DNA from 3 places in the Agrobacterium sp. GW821-FHT14E08 genome. Region 1 is predicted to be linked to each of the others. Evidence: riboswitches for the same ligand, from Rfam matches in the RefSeq annotation. Region 1 holds a riboswitch; each other region holds the start of a gene.
What was found. Region 1 has a riboswitch for thiamine pyrophosphate ahead of AC1ROR_RS15820 (ABC transporter permease). Riboswitches for the same ligand answer to the same signal wherever they lie in the genome.

Region 2: another riboswitch for thiamine pyrophosphate. It lies ahead of thiC (phosphomethylpyrimidine synthase ThiC); the one in region 1 lies ahead of AC1ROR_RS15820 (ABC transporter permease).
Region 3: another riboswitch for thiamine pyrophosphate. It lies ahead of thiB (thiamine ABC transporter substrate binding subunit); the one in region 1 lies ahead of AC1ROR_RS15820 (ABC transporter permease).

The regions. Positions count from the first base shown of each region.
Region 1 is NZ_JBXAPJ010000003.1:678,893-684,440, forward strand. Features, by position in the region: gene AC1ROR_RS15810 (hydroxyethylthiazole kinase) at 1-256, opposite strand, end outside; gene AC1ROR_RS15815 (ABC transporter substrate-binding protein) at 253-1,203, opposite strand; gene AC1ROR_RS15820 (ABC transporter permease) at 1,200-1,985, opposite strand; TPP riboswitch at 2,112-2,214, opposite strand; gene AC1ROR_RS15825 (alpha-glucosidase) at 2,251-4,242, opposite strand; gene AC1ROR_RS15830 (carbohydrate ABC transporter permease) at 4,255-5,109, opposite strand; gene AC1ROR_RS15835 (carbohydrate ABC transporter permease) at 5,114-5,548, opposite strand, start outside.
Region 2 is NZ_JBXAPJ010000005.1:356,103-361,650, reverse strand. Features, by position in the region: gene AC1ROR_RS19755 (thiazole synthase) at 1-133, opposite strand, end outside; gene thiS (sulfur carrier protein ThiS) at 138-335, opposite strand; gene thiO (glycine oxidase ThiO) at 304-1,308, opposite strand; gene thiC (phosphomethylpyrimidine synthase ThiC) at 1,310-3,133, opposite strand; TPP riboswitch at 3,229-3,340, opposite strand; gene AC1ROR_RS19735 (acyl carrier protein) at 3,524-3,775, shown strand; gene AC1ROR_RS19730 (acyl-CoA dehydrogenase family protein) at 3,775-4,956, shown strand; gene AC1ROR_RS19725 (amino acid--[acyl-carrier-protein] ligase) at 4,961-5,548, shown strand, end outside.
Region 3 is NZ_JBXAPJ010000005.1:196,223-201,770, forward strand. Features, by position in the region: gene AC1ROR_RS19010 (ABC-F family ATP-binding cassette domain-containing protein) at 1-1,217, shown strand, start outside; gene AC1ROR_RS19015 (VOC family protein) at 1,310-1,702, shown strand; TPP riboswitch at 1,748-1,858, shown strand; gene thiB (thiamine ABC transporter substrate binding subunit) at 1,896-2,909, shown strand; gene thiP (thiamine/thiamine pyrophosphate ABC transporter permease ThiP) at 2,929-4,554, shown strand; gene AC1ROR_RS19030 (thiamine ABC transporter ATP-binding protein) at 4,551-5,261, shown strand.

The DNA.
Region 1 (5,548 bases):
TCGCCAGCCGGATGACCTTGCGCCGCTCGGCATCCAGTGTGCCGAGATTGACGGTCAGCGCATCCGCCTTGGTGACGAAGCTCTCGATTTCCTCGAGCGAGGTGGTCATGGAAGGAATACCGCCAACGACAGTGATGCCATCCGCGGTGAATTTCTGCACCACGGTGTTCATCAGGCAATGCACGCGCGGGCGCGTTTGCCGCACCCGCTCCAGAATCTCGGCGGCCTTTGCCGCTGTCGGAAAAGTCGTGGTCATGGCTGCTGCAGCTCCACGGCGATGTCGTCCGCCGCCGGCGCCTGCTTGATGAGCTGCATCTCCTGCATGAAAGCGCCGAAACGGGCGTAGCGCGCGCGGTCGAGTGCGGCCGGGCGTTTGGCGAAACGCGGCAGCGTGTCGAAGAAAGCCTGCTTGTTCAGCGCATCGTCAAGATTCGGATAGGCCTTGATGAAAAGCTGCCAGGATTCCTGAGGATGATTGGTAATGAAGATTGCGGCCTGTTCCACGGCGGAGAGGAAACGCGGCAGGCGGCTGTCCTTTGCGAGATCGCGGTGCGTGACGAAGATCAGCTCGTCATAGGCCGGCACGCCGTGTTCCTCCGGGAAGAAGGAGCGGCCGTCATGTCCCTCGAGCTTCATCTGCGTCAGCTCGAAATTGCGGAAGCCGCCGAGCGTTGCATCGACCTTACCGGCGATCAGCGACGGCGAGAGCGAGAAATTGACGTTGATGAGTTCGACATCATCCTTCGTCAGGCCGTCCTTTTCCAGCATGCGTTTCAGCATGGCATCCTCGAAGCCGGAAACGGAAAAGCCGACCTTCTTGCCCTTCAGGTCCTTTAGGCTCTTGATCGGGCCATCGGCCAGAACGGTGACAGTGTTGAGCGGGGTTTCGACCAGCGTGCCGAAACGCACAAGCGGCAGACCGGCATCGTGATCGAGATAGAGGTTCGGCTGGTAGTGCACGCCGATATCGGCCTGTTTCGCCGAGACGAGACGCGGCACGGCGGAGGGGTCTGCGGGCGGAACCAGTTCCACCTCGAGCCCCGCATCGGCAAACAGGCCGCGTTCCTTGGCGATCACCATCGGCGCATGATCGGGGTTCACGAACCATTCGAGCAACACGGTCAGCTTGTCTGCCGCATGCGATTGCATCGGTGAAAGCACGCTTGCTGCCGCGACGACGAGGGAAAGAAGAGTTCGTTTCATGGTGCCGAAAGTCTCCGTAAAGATCTGAAAGGAATGGTGTGTTCTGTTTCCTTGGCCCAGGGGGCCAGATTGGCGGTCGCCCGGTCGACGATGAGCCGCAGCAGCACCGCCATGATGGCGAGAATGACCATCGCGGCGAACATGGTGTCGGTCTGCATGCGGGCATTGGACTGGATCATCACAAACCCGAGCCCGGCCGATGCGCCCACCCATTCGCCGATGACGGCGCCAAGCGGGGCGAGCGGCGCCGCCACCCTCAGGCCGGAAATGAGCGATGGCAGCGCCAGCGGCACGCGCAACCTCGTGAGGATCTGCCAGTGGCTCGCTTCAGTCAGCGAGGCGGCGTCGAGGATGGCGCGATCGGTGCGGTTGAGGCCATCCGTGAAAGAGGAGGCAACGGGGAAGAAGATGATGATCGCCGTCATGACCACTTTCGAGGCCATGCCGAAACCGAACCAGAGGACGAGGATGGGGGCCAGCACGAAGACCGGAAAGGCCTGCAACACCAGCACCATCGGCCAGACAAGGCGGCCGAGGCGCGGGATGGCGGCAATCGTGAAAGCGACGAGAATGCCGGCGGCGATGCCCGCCGCAAGCCCGAGCGCCATTTCACCAAGCGTTACCAGTGCCTGCCCGAACAGGAAGCCCGGCTGGCGCCAGAAAGCGCCGGCAACATCGGCGGGCGATGGCAGGATATAGCGGGGCGGCGAAAACAGCCACGTTCCCGCCTGCCAGAAAACCAGCAGAAGGCCGACACCGTTCAGCGCATGGGTGGCACGCATGAGCCGGACCTCAGACGCAGACGCACCGTGTGCGAAGGGCGGAAGGTTTCAGCATCATCATTCGTCTCCAGATGTGACAATCTCGGAGATCAGGCAAAGCGGAGAAGAGAAATGGCAGCGCCTGAAGGGTGCGACAGTTTCCGTTCCTACGCCGGCATGACCCGGATCAGGTTCAAGGGTCCGGCTCATCGCCATCTCAGCACCGTTCGGTGCTCCCCTCGGAATGGGTCGGAAACTGTCGCTTTTTTAGCTGGCTGTCAACGGCTCAGATGGTGCGAAGCTGTTCAAATAGCTGACGATGGCTGCTATCGGCGCGATAGAAGACGGCCGGCTGGCCAAGCGGTGCTTCCACGGTGATCTCGCGCCCGCCAGAATGAACGGCGCCGCTCCACAGGTGAACCCATTCCACATCGCCCGGAAGGTGCAGCGTGCGTTGCGTTTCGTCTGCTTTCCAGACCGGGGCAACGAGCAGGTCTGCTCCATAGAGATAGCTGTCCTGAATGGCGTAGGTCTGCCGGTCATCCTCAAAATGCAGGAAGAGAGGCCGCTGCACCGGCAGGCCGGTCCTGGCCGCCTCGGCGGAGAGCGATTTCAGATAGGGAGCAAGTGCTGTATAAATCCTCGTCATGCGGGCGAAATGGGCAAGAACCGCCTCATCCTGATCGATCTGGAGGTTATCGCGCGGGCGGTTGCCCTCATGCGTGCGCATGACCGGGGTAAAAGCCGCCATCTCCGCCCAGCGCATGATGAGTTCCGCGGTTCTCACATTGCCGAACAGGCTGGTGTAACCGCCAATATCGGAATGGTGATAGGCATTGCCCATGAGGCCGGAGGAGAGTGCACCGCAGATGACGGTGACGAGGCCATCATGACGGGAAAAATCGACCGACTGGTCACCGCCCCAGATCAGTGGGCAATGGGCCTGTACGCCGGTAAAGCCCGCCCGCATGAAGAACAGTGCTTCGCCCGTCTTGCCCCGGCTTTCGACACCCTTCGCATTGACTTCCGCCCAGAGGGTGGGCCAGGCATTGTGCATCAGCTTGGCATCGATGCCGTTGGAGAGGTTGATGTCGATCGGCAGATATTCGCCGAAATCCGCCATCCAGCCGGAAAGGCCGAAATCGAGCATGTTTCTGCCGATGATCTCCTCGGCAAACCAGTCGGCTGCGGCCGGGTTGGTGAAATCGACCACGCCGCAGTCGAATTCGCCGAAATCCACCAGCGCCGTCTTGCCATCCGCACCGGTGGCGAAATAGCCGGCTTCTTCGGCAACCGGAAAGAGCGGGCCGTCGACGCAGAGATAGGGGTTCACGTAACCCAGCAAGCGGATGCCTTGATCTGCAAGCTCGGCGATCTTCTGGCGCAGATGCGGATAGCGCGTTTCATTGGCCTGCCAGTCCCAGAACAGGCGTGCGCCGAAGGATGTCTGGCGAAGGCCGACCCAGTCTTCGCACCACAGGCCGGAAACCTTCGTTCCGGCTGCGCGAATTTTCTCCAGCCGGGCAAATGAGTTGACGCCGTCCTTTAATCCGATGATCGCGCCATTATAGATCCAATCCGGCAGCTCCGGCTGACGCCCGAAGCGAAGGGAGAGGGCGGAAACGATGTCGGTAAAAGCGTCGCCGGTGAAAAACTCGATCCTTTCGGGGATCGCCCATATCTCGATTTCGTGGAAATCGCCATTGCGGAAATCGAAGACGGAATAGGCGGTCGTTTCCACATGCAGCGCATATCTGCGCGACGATAGATAGGTCGGCTGCGGATAGTTGGTGTTGTAATAATCACCGCCCGCCTTGCCGTTGACATCGGATTTGAAGGTGATCTCGGTGGTCTTGTCGCGACCGACCCCCGGCTCGGAGGTCCAGAGCGGGAAACGGCGTCCGCGCATGTCGAAATAGGACATTTGCTCGCCGCCGCCCCAGACGTGCTCATCCGTTTCCGCGACAACGCGCAGCCAGAGGCGGTTGATGGTTTCATCCAGCGCGGTGAGACGGATGGCGTTGCCGTCCAGCGTCAGGCGAAGGCGCGGGGCTTGTCCGGGTCCGGAGGACAGCGTAACGCTGTCGCCATTCAACTCGGCATGGCGCAGGGCTGTCCGCTCGATGACATAGTCTTCGATGTCGAAATTGCCGCGATACATGTCCATCCGCTCCTTGCCGAAACCGGCGAAGAAGGCTGGGTTTTCGAGGGAATGCGACAGGATGCTGCGGCCGCCGATGGCGAGCGTGAAGCCGTCTTTGGTCTTTTCGAAATGCATGACTGTACCTGTTTAGCCCTTGAGACCGCCGGCGGTGAGGCCGGAGACGACCCGTTCCTGAAAGATAACGATCAGGATCGCGACCGGCACGATGCCAACCACCAGCGCTGCCGAAATGACCGGCCAGGGGAAGGCGAACTCGCCCTGATACAACTGGATGCCGACGGGGAGCGTACGGAGAGCCGGGTTGGAGTTGAAGGAAAGCGCCAGCAGGAATTCATCCCAGGCATTGACGAAGGCGAGAATGCCGGCGGTGAAAACGCCCGGCGCGCAGAGCGGCACCACCACCTTGAACAGCGCGCCGATGCGGGTGCAGCCATCGATCATGGCGGCGTTTTCGAGATCGCGCGGGATGCTTTCGAAGAAGGAGACCAGCATCAAGGTGCAGACCGGCAGCGAAAGCACGGTGTAGGGCAGGATAAGCGCCGTCCAGCTGTTGAGCAGGTTCAGCGCCCGCATGATTTCGAACAGCGGCACCAGAAGCGTCACCAGCGGGAAGGTGGAGACGGCGATGATCAGCGAGAGGATCAGCGCCCGGTACTTCAGGTTCAGCCGCGCCAGCGCGTAAGCCGCCAGCACCGAAATCAGGATGGTGAGCGCGGTGGAAAGCAGCGCCACCATGAAGCTGTTGAACAGGAAGAGGTGCAGCGGCTGGTCGGAAAAGGCCTGCATGTAGTTGGCCAGCGTCGGCGCATGCGGAAACCAGGTGATCGGCTTCGCCGTCAGTTCCGCTTCGGTCTTCAGCGAGGTGAAGAGGATCCAGATTGCCGGAAACAGGCCGTTGATCAGAAGGATGGAGGCCGCGATGAAGCGCAGCGGTTTGCCGGAAAAAAAGGAGGACAGACCGGAATTTGCAGCGGTGCTCATGGGATCAGTCCTTCGTCCTGATAATGCGGAGATAAACGGCGGTAACGCACATGGAGAGCGCAAACATCATGACCGCGAGCGCCGAGCCGTAACCGAGATCGAGGAAGGAGACGGTGTTCTGATGGATATACATGGCAAGCGTCGTGGTGGATGTGCCGGGGCCGCCGCCGGTCATCATGTAAGGAATATCAAAGGTCTGCAGCGCCGTGATCGTGCGGAAGATGAGCGCGACGACGATCGAGGGCTTCAAAAGCGGCAGGGTGATTTCGAAGAACTGCCGGATTTTGCCGGCGCCATCCACATCCGCCGCTTCGTAGAGCGAACGCGGTATGGTTTGCAGGCCGGCAAGGATCATCAGCGCCATGAAGGAGGATGTCTTCCAGATGATCGTCAGGCAGATGGCCGCAAATGCCCAGTTCGGCGAATTGAACCAGATGAT
Region 2 (5,548 bases), on a different contig from region 1:
CCCGGCGCAGTGAAATCGTCAGAATATCCGTCTTGCTGGCCCGCACCGCATCGGCAAGCACCGCCGGCGAAGGGTAACGTGCCGTGCCTAGGAGAAGGCGGGAGGAGACCTCGCGGCCATAAAGCGTCAGCATGATCTCAGCCTCCCTGCATCGGCGAGAGGATTTCGACACGGTCGAACGCCTTTAGCTGATAATTGGCGCGCTCCTCCGAATGCACCAGATCACCGTTCACCGCTGTCGCCAGCCAGTCGCCTTCATAATCGAGGCTGGCGAGCAAACCGGCCAGCGTTTCAGCGGCGAGATCAAGCTCGTCGCCATTCACCAGAAGTTTCATGATCCTGTTCCTTTTGAGAGAGAGTTTGGCAGAGGATTTCAGCCGTCTGCCGCGCCATTGCCGGCGACAGCAAAAAGCCGTGCCGGTGCGCGCCGTTGATGAAAATTCTCCGGCCGTCTTCAGTGACTTTCGGCAGATTGTCCGGGTAGGCCGGGCGTATGCCTGTGCCGGTTTCGATGATTTCAGCTTCCAGAAAGGCCGGATGAACGGCATAGGTGGCGTTCAGGAACTCCATCATCGAGCGGGCGGAAATCGCGCCCGTATCCTCTGTTTCGATCATCGTCGCACCCACCATGAAACGGCCGGGCTCGCGCGGCACGATGTAAAGCGGAATACGCGGATGCAGCAGCCGGACGGGACGGGACAGGGAAACTTCTGACGTGGCGAGATAAAGCATCTCTCCCCGCACGCCGCGAAGTCCGGAAATCGCGCCCACCGCCGCAGGGCCGGTGCAATCCACCACCCGGTCGAAAGACTGTTCATTCACCGGAACGCCCATGTGAAACCGCACGCCCAGGCCGCAAAGCCGCTCATGCAGCGATTTCAGCGCCAGGCGCGGATCCAGATGCCCCTCGCCCGGAAAATAAAGCCCGGAGCGAAACCGCCCTGCAAGATCAGGCTCCAGAGCAGCGATTTCCCCGTCATCCACCCAACGATATCCGCTGGTCCTGGATGCGAAACGTGAAAGCTCCGCTTTGTCACGGGCGGTTGCGACAAGCAGCGTGCCGTTCCGCACGACAAGGCCCGGAGTCGCCTCGTCCCACCAGTCAAGCGCCGCCTGACCGAGCGATAAGACCGCCTGCGCCGCATTTTCACGCTCGCACCATGGTGCCAGCATGCCGCCGGCATAAAAGGATGCGCCGCGAGAAGATTCGGCATTGCGCTCCGAAACCTCGACGGAGACACCACTCCGCGCCAGTTCGAAGGCCGCCGTTAAACCGGCGACCCCCGTTCCCTTGACAAGGACGCGCATTTTATTCGGCATTCGCGGGCGTTGCGAGCGGCATGTAAAGCTCGCCACCCTCCTTGAAGCGCGCCGCCATGGCCTCCAGCCCCTCCTTCTGCGCCTCGGCGCGGATATCGTGGGAAATCCGCATCGAGCAGAATTTCGGCCCGCACATGGAGCAGAAATGCGCGACCTTATGCGCCTCCTTCGGCAGGGTTTCGTCATGGAAGGACCGCGCCGTATCCGGGTCGAGCGAGAGGTTGAACTGGTCTTCCCAGCGGAACTCGAACCTTGCACGCGACAGTGCATCGTCCCGCACCTGCGCGGCCGGATGACCCTTGGCGAGATCGGCGGCATGGGCGGCGATCTTGTAGGTGATGACGCCGACCTTCACGTCGTTACGATCAGGCAGGCCGAGATGTTCCTTGGGCGTGACATAGCAGAGCATCGCCGTGCCGAACCAGCCGATCATCGCAGCGCCAATACCCGAAGTAATATGGTCGTAACCGGGTGCAATATCGGTGGTCAGCGGTCCGAGCGTATAGAAAGGCGCCTCGCCGCAGGTCTTCAACTGCTTGTCCATATTTTCCTTGATCTTGTGCATCGGCACATGGCCGGGGCCTTCGATCATCACCTGGCAATCCTTCGCCCAGGCGATCTGCGTCAGCTCACCCAGCGTTTCCAGTTCAGCGAACTGCGCGGCGTCATTGGCGTCGGCAATCGAGCCGGGCCGCAGGCCGTCACCCAGCGAGAAGGAGACGTCATAAGCGCGGCAGATATCGCAGATCTCCTCGAAATGCTCATAGAGGAAACTTTCCTTGTGGTGATGCAGACACCACTTGGCCATGATCGACCCGCCACGCGAAACGATGCCGGTGACGCGGTTGACGGTGAGCGGAATGTAATGCAGCCGAACGCCGGCATGGATGGTGAAGTAATCCACACCCTGCTCCGCCTGTTCGATCAGCGTATCGCGGAACACTTCCCAGTTCAGGTCTTCGGCAATGCCGTTGACCTTCTCCAGCGCCTGATAGAGCGGCACCGTGCCGATCGGCACCGGCGAATTGCGGATGATCCATTCGCGGATATTGTGGATGTTGCGGCCGGTCGAAAGATCCATGACGGTATCCGCGCCCCAGCGGATCGCCCAGACCATCTTCTCCACCTCCTCCGCCATGGAGGAAGTGACGGCGGAATTGCCGATATTGGCGTTGATCTTCACCAGAAAATTGCGGCCGATGATCATCGGCTCAAGTTCCGGGTGATTGATGTTGGCGGGAATGATGGCGCGGCCAGCCGCCACTTCCTGACGAACGAATTCCGCCGTGACGAAATCGGGGATTTGCGCACCAAAACTCTCGCCGTCGCGGATAAACTTCTCCTTAACGGCTTCGCGCCCGAGGTTTTCGCGGATAGCGATGAATTCCATTTCCGGTGTGATGATGCCCGCCCGCGCATAGGCAAGCTGGGTTACCGCCTTGCCAGCCGTCGCCCTGAGCGGCTGGTGACGGACGGAAAATTCAGGCGTCAGGCGCTCGCCTGTGGCAAAGCCGTTGTCCTCCGGCTTGACGTGCCGGCCATCATAAGCCGCAACATCGCCACGCGCCACGACCCAGCCGTGGCGAAGGCGCGGCAGGCCCTTTTCAATCAGAACGGGATGTGATGGATCGGTATAGGGACCGGAGGAATCGTAAACCGTCACCGGCGGTTCGCCCGCCGTCGGATGAACGGCGATCTCGCGCATCGGCACGCGGATATGGGGATGTAAAATGCCGGCTTTGTGGATTTTGGTAGAGGCGGCATGCGGCCCGGTTGTGACCGAAAGCGGTATAGTCTTGGCAGCGATATTCATCATGAGGCTCCAAAGTTTGACAGTGGAGACCCAGTTCGAGCCGGAATGATGGAAAATACCGAAGTGCCGACACCGGACGCCTTGACGCCAGCCGACCTTCGGTCTTTGCACCGTCCCTACGCCAGTATGAACTGGATCAGGTTCAACGGGTCACTGCGCATAACAGCAGAATCTCAGCCCCTTGGCGGGACACCCCTGGTGAATGGAAGATAGCAAAAGACACCGCCCGGGATTTGTCAAGGGCGCGGATCAACGCTTGGCAACGGTGCGGGAATGTCGCATGCTGCCGTTAGTTGTAATTAACCTAACGGTTTAGGCGAATATTATCGTTTGCAACGTAACGATAAGCACAAACCATCCTGATATGAAATTCATGGGAGATACGTCGGAATGAATGCGACTATTCGTGAAATACTGGCGAAATTCGGCCAGCTTCCCACCCCCGTCGATACGATCGCGAATGAAGCGGATCTTTATGCAGCAGGCCTTTCTTCCTTTGCATCGGTGCAATTGATGCTGGGTATTGAGGAAGCTTTCGATATCGAGTTTCCCGACAACCTGCTGAACCGCAAGTCCTTTGCCAGCATCAAGGCGATCGAGGATACCGTTAAGCTCATTCTGGACGGCAAAGAGGCTGCCTGATGAACGTTACCGTAGCGCCGCAGGATGAAACGCTGTCCGCGCGCGCGGGCCGTGTTGCGACAATTGCAGCTAAACACGCAGACGAGGTGGATGTCACCGGCCGCTTTCCCGGGGAAGCCGTTGACGCCTTGAAGCGGGAGCGCCTGCTCGGCATTCAGGTTCCTTCTTCCCTTGGCGGCGAAGGCGCCTCATTGCAGGAAATCGCCGATATCTGCGCCCGGCTTGGCCAGGCCTGTTCGGCAACGGCAATGATTTTCGCCATGCACCACATCAAGGCATCGAGCCTTGTGGAACACGGCGAGACAAGCGCATGGCATGCGGGCTTCATGAGCCGCATCGCCAGCGAACAGCTTCTGCTCGGCTCGGCAACGACCGAAGGCGGCATCGGCGGCAATCTGCGCAACTCCATCTGCGCCATCGAGGTCGAAGGCGACTTCTGCCGGCTGGAGAAGGACGCCACCGTCATTTCCTATGGCAGCAATGCCGATGCCATTCTCATTACCTCGCGTGCGCACAAGGATGCCGCGCCCGCCGATCAGGTGATGACCGTCTTTCTGAAAAACCAGTACACGCTCGAAAAAACCCATGTCTGGGACACGCTCGGCATGCGTGGCACCTGCTCGGACGGGTTCCTGTTCCGCGGCGAGGCGCCGGCGGTGCAAATCTTCCCGAAACCATTTGCGGAAATCGCCGCCCAATCCATGCTTGCAAGCTCTCACCTGCTGTGGAGCGCCGTCTGGTACGGCATTGCGTCCGATGCGGTGCTGCGCGCCCAGTCTTTCGTCAGAGCCGCGGCGCGGAAATCGCCCGGCACCGCACCTCCCGGCGCGATCCGCCTTGCCGAGGTTTCCACCAAGCTGCAGGTGGTCAAGTCCAACATCATTGCCGGCATCAAGGCTTATGAAGACACCAAGAGCGATGCCGAAAAGCTGATGTCGATGGCCTTTGCAGTCGCGATGAACAATGTGAAAATCTGCTCTTCGGAAACCATTCTGGAGATCATCGACCATGCCATGCTGGTCTGCGGTATCATGGGTTACAAAAACGGCACGCCATACAGCCTCGGCCGTCACCTTCGCGATGCGCATTCCGCCCGCCTGATGATATCCAACGACCGCATTCTCGGTAATTCCGCCAATCTCCTCCTGGTTCACAGGCAGGACACCAGCCTCTTGGGATAAGACCATGGACATGCAAACATCCTTTCTCGATCGCCTGTTCGAAGAAGGCCTGCTGATTGAAACGGGTGTAGACGGTCTTTACGGTCGCAGCGGCCAGTTCGAGGACGTCATTGCCGCATTCGAACGGCTGATCGACCGCACGGGTGGTGCCGACGGCGCTGAAGCGATCCGTTTTCCGCCGGGCATCAACCGCGCTTATTTCGAAAAAAGCGGCTATATGAAGAGCTTCCCGCAGCTTGCCGGCACGGTCCACTCCTTCTGCGGCTGCGAGCTCGACCATGTCAGCCTGCTGAAAACCATGGATGAGGGCGGCGACTGGACCAAGGACCAGAAAGCCACCGACATCGTGCTGACGCCGGCAGCCTGCTATCCGCTTTATCCGACCATTGCCAAACGCGGCGCCTTGCCTTCCGGCGGCGGTCTTTACGACATCCAGTCCTATTGCTTCCGCCATGAACCATCCAAGGACCCTGCGCGCCAGCAGCTTTTCCGCATGCGTGAATATGTGCGCATGGGCACGGAGGCCGATGTGACCGAATTCCGCCAGATCTGGATGGATCGTGGCGTGGCGATGATGGAAGCTGTCGGGCTT
Region 3 (5,548 bases), on a different contig from region 1:
TCGAGGAATGGCGCGATAAGGTGCTGGAAGAGGAAGAACTGGAACAGCACAAGCTCGGCAAGGCCATCGAGCGTGAAGAACACTGGATGCGTTATGGTGTGACCGCAAGGCGCAAGCGCAATATGCGCCGCGTGGGTGAGCTTCAGGCCATGCGCGCGGAATATCGCGGCCACAAGGGACCGCAGGGCGCGGTGCAGGCGACGGCCGCGGACGTGCGGGAATCCGGCAAGCTGGTCATTGAGGCCGAAGCCATCACCAAGTCTTACGGCGAGCGCGTGATCATCGCGCCGTTTTCACTACGCGTCCATCGCGGTGATTGCATCGGTCTTGTCGGTCCGAACGGCGCTGGCAAGACGACACTTCTGAAGATGCTGACCGGTCAGCTTGAGCCCGATAGCGGCACGGTGAAGCTCGGCACCAATCTGGAGATTGCGACGCTTGACCAGAAGCGTGAGGATCTCAATCCAAACGATACGCTCGCGCATTACCTCACCGATGGACGCGGTGATAATCTGCTGGTCAATGGTGAACTGAAACATGTGACGGGCTATATGAAGGACTTCCTGTTCCAGCCGGAACAGGCCCGTACGCCGATCCGCAATCTTTCCGGCGGCGAGCGCGCCCGTCTTATTCTGGCTCGTATTCTGGCAAGGCCGACCAACCTCCTGATCCTGGACGAGCCGACCAACGATCTCGATATCGAAACGCTCGATCTGTTGCAGGAAGTCGTCGCGGGCTTTTCGGGCACCGTCATCCTTGTCAGCCACGACCGCGATTTTCTCGACCGTACCGTCACTTCCACCATCGCGCCCGCCAATCCGGATCAGCCGGACGGACGCTGGATCGAATATGCTGGCGGCTACTCGGACATGATGGCGCAGCGCAAGGGTGCGGCGGAAGAAAAACGCAAGGCGGAGAAGCAGGAAAAGGCGAAGGCCGCACCTTCCGCCTCCGCATCGCAGGACCCTTCAAAGGCCAAGGCCAAGCTTTCCTTCAAGCAGAAATTCGCGCTCGAAAACCTTCCCAAGGAGATGGAAAAGGCGCAGGGCGAAATCGCAAAACGCGAGCAGCGCATGGCTGATCCCAATCTCTTTGCCAAGGACCCGGCCGCCTTCAACACGCTGGCGCAGGAAATGACAAAGCTGCGCGAAAAGCTTGAAGCCATGGAAGAGGAATGGCTGGAGCTGGAGATGCTGCGTGAGGAAATCGAAGGCTGACGGCGGTTGCGATTTCTTGATTGATATCTCATCCGCCTTTGACAGGAAGGCGGAATTGCCGTTTCCTGTCCCGGTTCGGAGGAGTTCAGAAAATGCGCATGATCTTCGTTAATCTGCCGGTCAAGAATATCGAGACATCGAGAAGCTTTTTTACGGCTCTGGGTTTCAGCTTTAATCCGGAATATTCGGATGACCGCACGCTCTGCATGATCGTTGAGGAGAACATCTTCGTGATGCTGCTTCAGGAAGAGCGTTTCCGCGATTTCATCAATGGCGATATAGCCGATGCGACGCGCAGCACAGAGGTGCTGACCTGTCTTACGGCGGGAAGCCGCGAAGAAATCGACCGGATGATCGAAACGGCGCTTGCTTCCGGCGGAAGCGGCTGGAAACCCGTTCAGGACCATGGCTTCATGTATGCTGGCAGCTTTCAGGATCGCGACGGTCACGTCTGGGAACTGGTCCATATGACGGCGCAGGGCTGATCGCGGCCATCTTGCCAATCAGCGACAGCGGGACTACATCATCATCATGATCTAACGGGGTGTCTTTTGTACTTGCGTGCAAAAGGCTGAGAGGCTTGCCAACCCGAAGAACCTGATCCGGTTCATACCGGCGGAGGGATTAGACGGCTTCAAGGCAAGCGGCTATTTCCCTTTTTGTTTTGAGGAGATACCCGTGCGCCGTCGTCTTTTCCTGAATTCCCTTGTTGCCGCGTCGCTGTTTCTGCCCGGTCTTGCCGTCGCGCAGGATAGGCAGGAACTGACCGTCTATACCTATGAGAGCTTCGTTTCCGAATGGGGTCCCGGTCCCAAGGTGAAGGAGGCCTTCGAGAAGGTTTGCAACTGCACGGTCAACTTCGTCGGTGTGGCGGATGGCGTGGCGCTGCTCAATCGTCTGAAGCTTGAAGGGGCGGGGTCCAAGGCGGACGTCGTCGTTGGTCTCGACACCAATCTTGTTGCGGAAGCGAAACAGACCGGTCTCTTCGATGTCAGCGGTATCGATGCATCGGCGGTCAAGGTGCCGGGCGGCTACACGGACGATGTTTTCGTTCCTTATGACTACGGTCATTTCGCCGTTATCTATGACACGCAGACGGTGAAAAGCCCGCCGACGAGTTTGAAGGAGCTGGTGGAAGGCGATCCCTCGCAGAAGATCGCCATTCAGGATCCGCGCACTTCCACGCCGGGGCTTGGCCTGCTGCTCTGGGTAAAGTCGGTTTATGGCGACAAGGCTCCGGAAGCCTGGGCGAAGCTCCGGAAGCGTATTCTTACCGTCACGCCGGGCTGGTCGGAATCCTACGGTCTCTTCACCAAGGGTGAGGTACCGATGGTGCTTTCCTATACCACGTCGCCCGCCTATCATATGGTCTCGGAAAAGACCGACCGATACCAGGCGGCCGCTTTCTCCGAAGGGCATTACATCCAGATCGAGGTTTCCGGCCTTCTCAAAAACGCGCCGCATAAGGAACTGGCGAAACAGTTCCTCGCTTTCACGCTGACATCAGGTTTTCAGGATGCGATTCCGGAAAACAACTGGATGATGCCGGTTGCGGCAACGTCCAAGCCTTTGCCCGAGGCTTTTTCAAAGCTCGTCGTGCCGCAGAAGACTTTCCTGATGGACCCGGAAGAGGTGGCAAAAAACCGCAAGGCCTGGATCGACGAATGGCTTGCCGCCATGAGCATGAATTAAGGAAGAGGCACGCCCGCGCATGATGCTGCGTTGCTACTACAGGTGGTCGATCATTTTCGGAACGGCGGCGTTTGCCGCCGTTTTCCTGTTCATGGCGCTCGCCATCGCGGCCCTTCTGTTTTTCGATGCCGGGGCTTCCGCTGCCGGTATCATGGATGCCTATACGCTGCGCATCCTGCGTTTCACGCTTTATCAGGCAACGCTTTCCACTCTTCTCTCCATTGTTCTCGGCCTGCCGGTGGCGCTGGCGCTCTCCCGTCGGCAGGACTTTCGAGGGCGTATCTGGATCATCCGGCTGATGGCGGTGCCGATGGGGCTGCCGGTGATTGTCGGCGCTTTCGGCATCATTGCCATCTGGGGAAGGCAGGGTGTTTTGAACAAGGCTCTCGTTTTTGCCGGCGCGGATGAGCCTTTCAATATTTATGGCCTTTCCGGCATCCTCATTGCCCACGTGTTCTTCAATCTGCCGCTGGCGGTGCGGCTGATGCTGGCCGGGCTGGAGCGTATTCCGGGCGAATATTGGCGGATGGCGGCGAGCCTCGGCATGGGGCCGGTTTCGGTGTTCCGCTTCATCGAATGGCCGGCGGTCTCGCGGCTTGTTCCCGGCATTGCGGGGCTCGTTTTCATGTTGTGCGCCACCAGCTTCACGCTCGTGCTTCTGCTTGGCGGCGGGCCGGCGGCAACGACGCTGGAAGTGGCGATCTATCAGGCGCTGCGGTTCGATTTCGATCCGCAGCGGGCGATCGCGCTTTCGGTTCTGCAGATCGTCCTCACAGCGATCCTGCTCGGCCTTCTGGCTTTTTTGCCGGCACCCGAAGCGGAAATTGCCTCGCTTGGCCGCCCCCTTCGCCGTTTTGACGGCAAGGGTATTGGCGCCCGTCTTTGGGATGGGATGGCAATCGTTCTTGCTGTTCTGCTGATTGGTGTGCCGCTTGTCGCCATAACAGTCTCAGGTCTGAGTGCGGATCTGCTGCGCCTTCTGTTCGCGCCGATCTTTCTGCGCGCGGCCGCGACCAGTCTTGCGATCGCCATGCTTTCCGCAGCCCTTGTCGTGCTTTGCAGCTTCGCGATCATCAGCGCACGCCAGGCCGTGGGTTCCGGACGACATACGGCCCGACCGCTACGATTTCTGTCCACCACGCTTGGGGCAGGGTCTTCGCTTGTGCTGCTGGTGCCGCCCGTTGTTCTGGGAAGCGGGTGGTTCCTGCTGTTGCGGCCCTTTGGAGATGTCAGCTTTTATGCTCCCGTTCTGGTGGCGCTCATCAACATGCTGATGGCTCTGCCGCTGGCCATGCGGGTGCTGGAACCTGCCTTCAACAGTCACTTTTTGCGCACAGGCCGGCTCTCCGCCAGTCTCGGGCTTCAGGGTCTGGCGCGGCTGCGGTTTGCCGATCTGCCGGTTTTGTGGCGGCCACTGCTCATGGCGTTTTCCTTCGCCATGGCCCTGTCGCTTGGTGATCTCGGGGCGGTTGCCCTGTTCGGATCGGAAAACTTCGTCACCCTGCCATGGCTGGTTTACAGCAATATGGGCAGTTACCGCACCAATGATGCCGCCGGATATGCGTTCATCCTTGGTATTGTCTGCCTGCTGCTTGCCGCAGGGGGTGTTTCACGGCAATCGCAATCGGCAAGGGCGAGCATATGACGGATTTTGCAGTGGAGCTGGATAAGGTGAGGCTGCGGCTCGGAACGCAGGATTTCGATCTCGATTGCGTATTCCCGCAAGGTCAGGTGACCGCCGTTGTCGGCGCATCCGGTTCGGGCAAGTCGACGCTCCTTAATCTCATCGCCGGTTTTGAGGATCCCGATTCCGGTCGCATCTTGATCGGCGGAGAGGATATGAAGGCGCGCGATCCTTCCGAAAGACCGGTCTCATCGATTTTCCAGGACAATAATCTTTTTGCCCATCTCGATATTTTCACCAATATTGCGCTCGGTGTCAGCCCCGGGCTGAAGCTGCGGGCGGAAGACCGCCAGGGGATCGATGTGGCGCTTACACGCGTGGGTCTTGCGGGTTTTGGCAAACGCCTGCCGGGCACGCTTTCCGGTGGGGAAAGACAAAGAGCCGCTTTGGCGCGGGCACTGGTCAGGAAAAAACCTGTCATGCTGCTCGACGAACCTTTCGCGGCGCTCGATCCGGGGTTGCGGGCGGGCATGGCATCCCTGCTTCTCGACTTGCACGGCGAAACAAAAAACACGGTGATTATTGTCACCCATCACCCCGAAGACATAAAAAAGCTGGCGCAGCGGGTGGTTTTTCTTGATCGCGGCCGTGTTGTTTATGCGGGCTCGACCGCAGATTTCTTCGCCACACAAAATGTGAAGGCGGTGGACAGTTTTCTGAACGGCTGATCGCCTTATTTTCGACGCGTGCCGCTGGCAATCGCTTTAGATGACTTCAATGGCGCTAATTTGCACTTGCCAGTTTCAAGTTGTTGCCCGAGAAAAGACGAGAATTATTGCGTTCTTCAGGAATATTCCGGACTTGATGGATCGTTTTTACCGTTTCGGCATTCATGGCTCGTTGGGGCGAATCTGTTATTCTGGTCTGCAATTAACGGATGATCAGGAACGTTAGGGGCAGGCATAGAGAATGAGAAATAGCATGACTGCACAGTGGAGTCTTTTCTCCCGTTCAG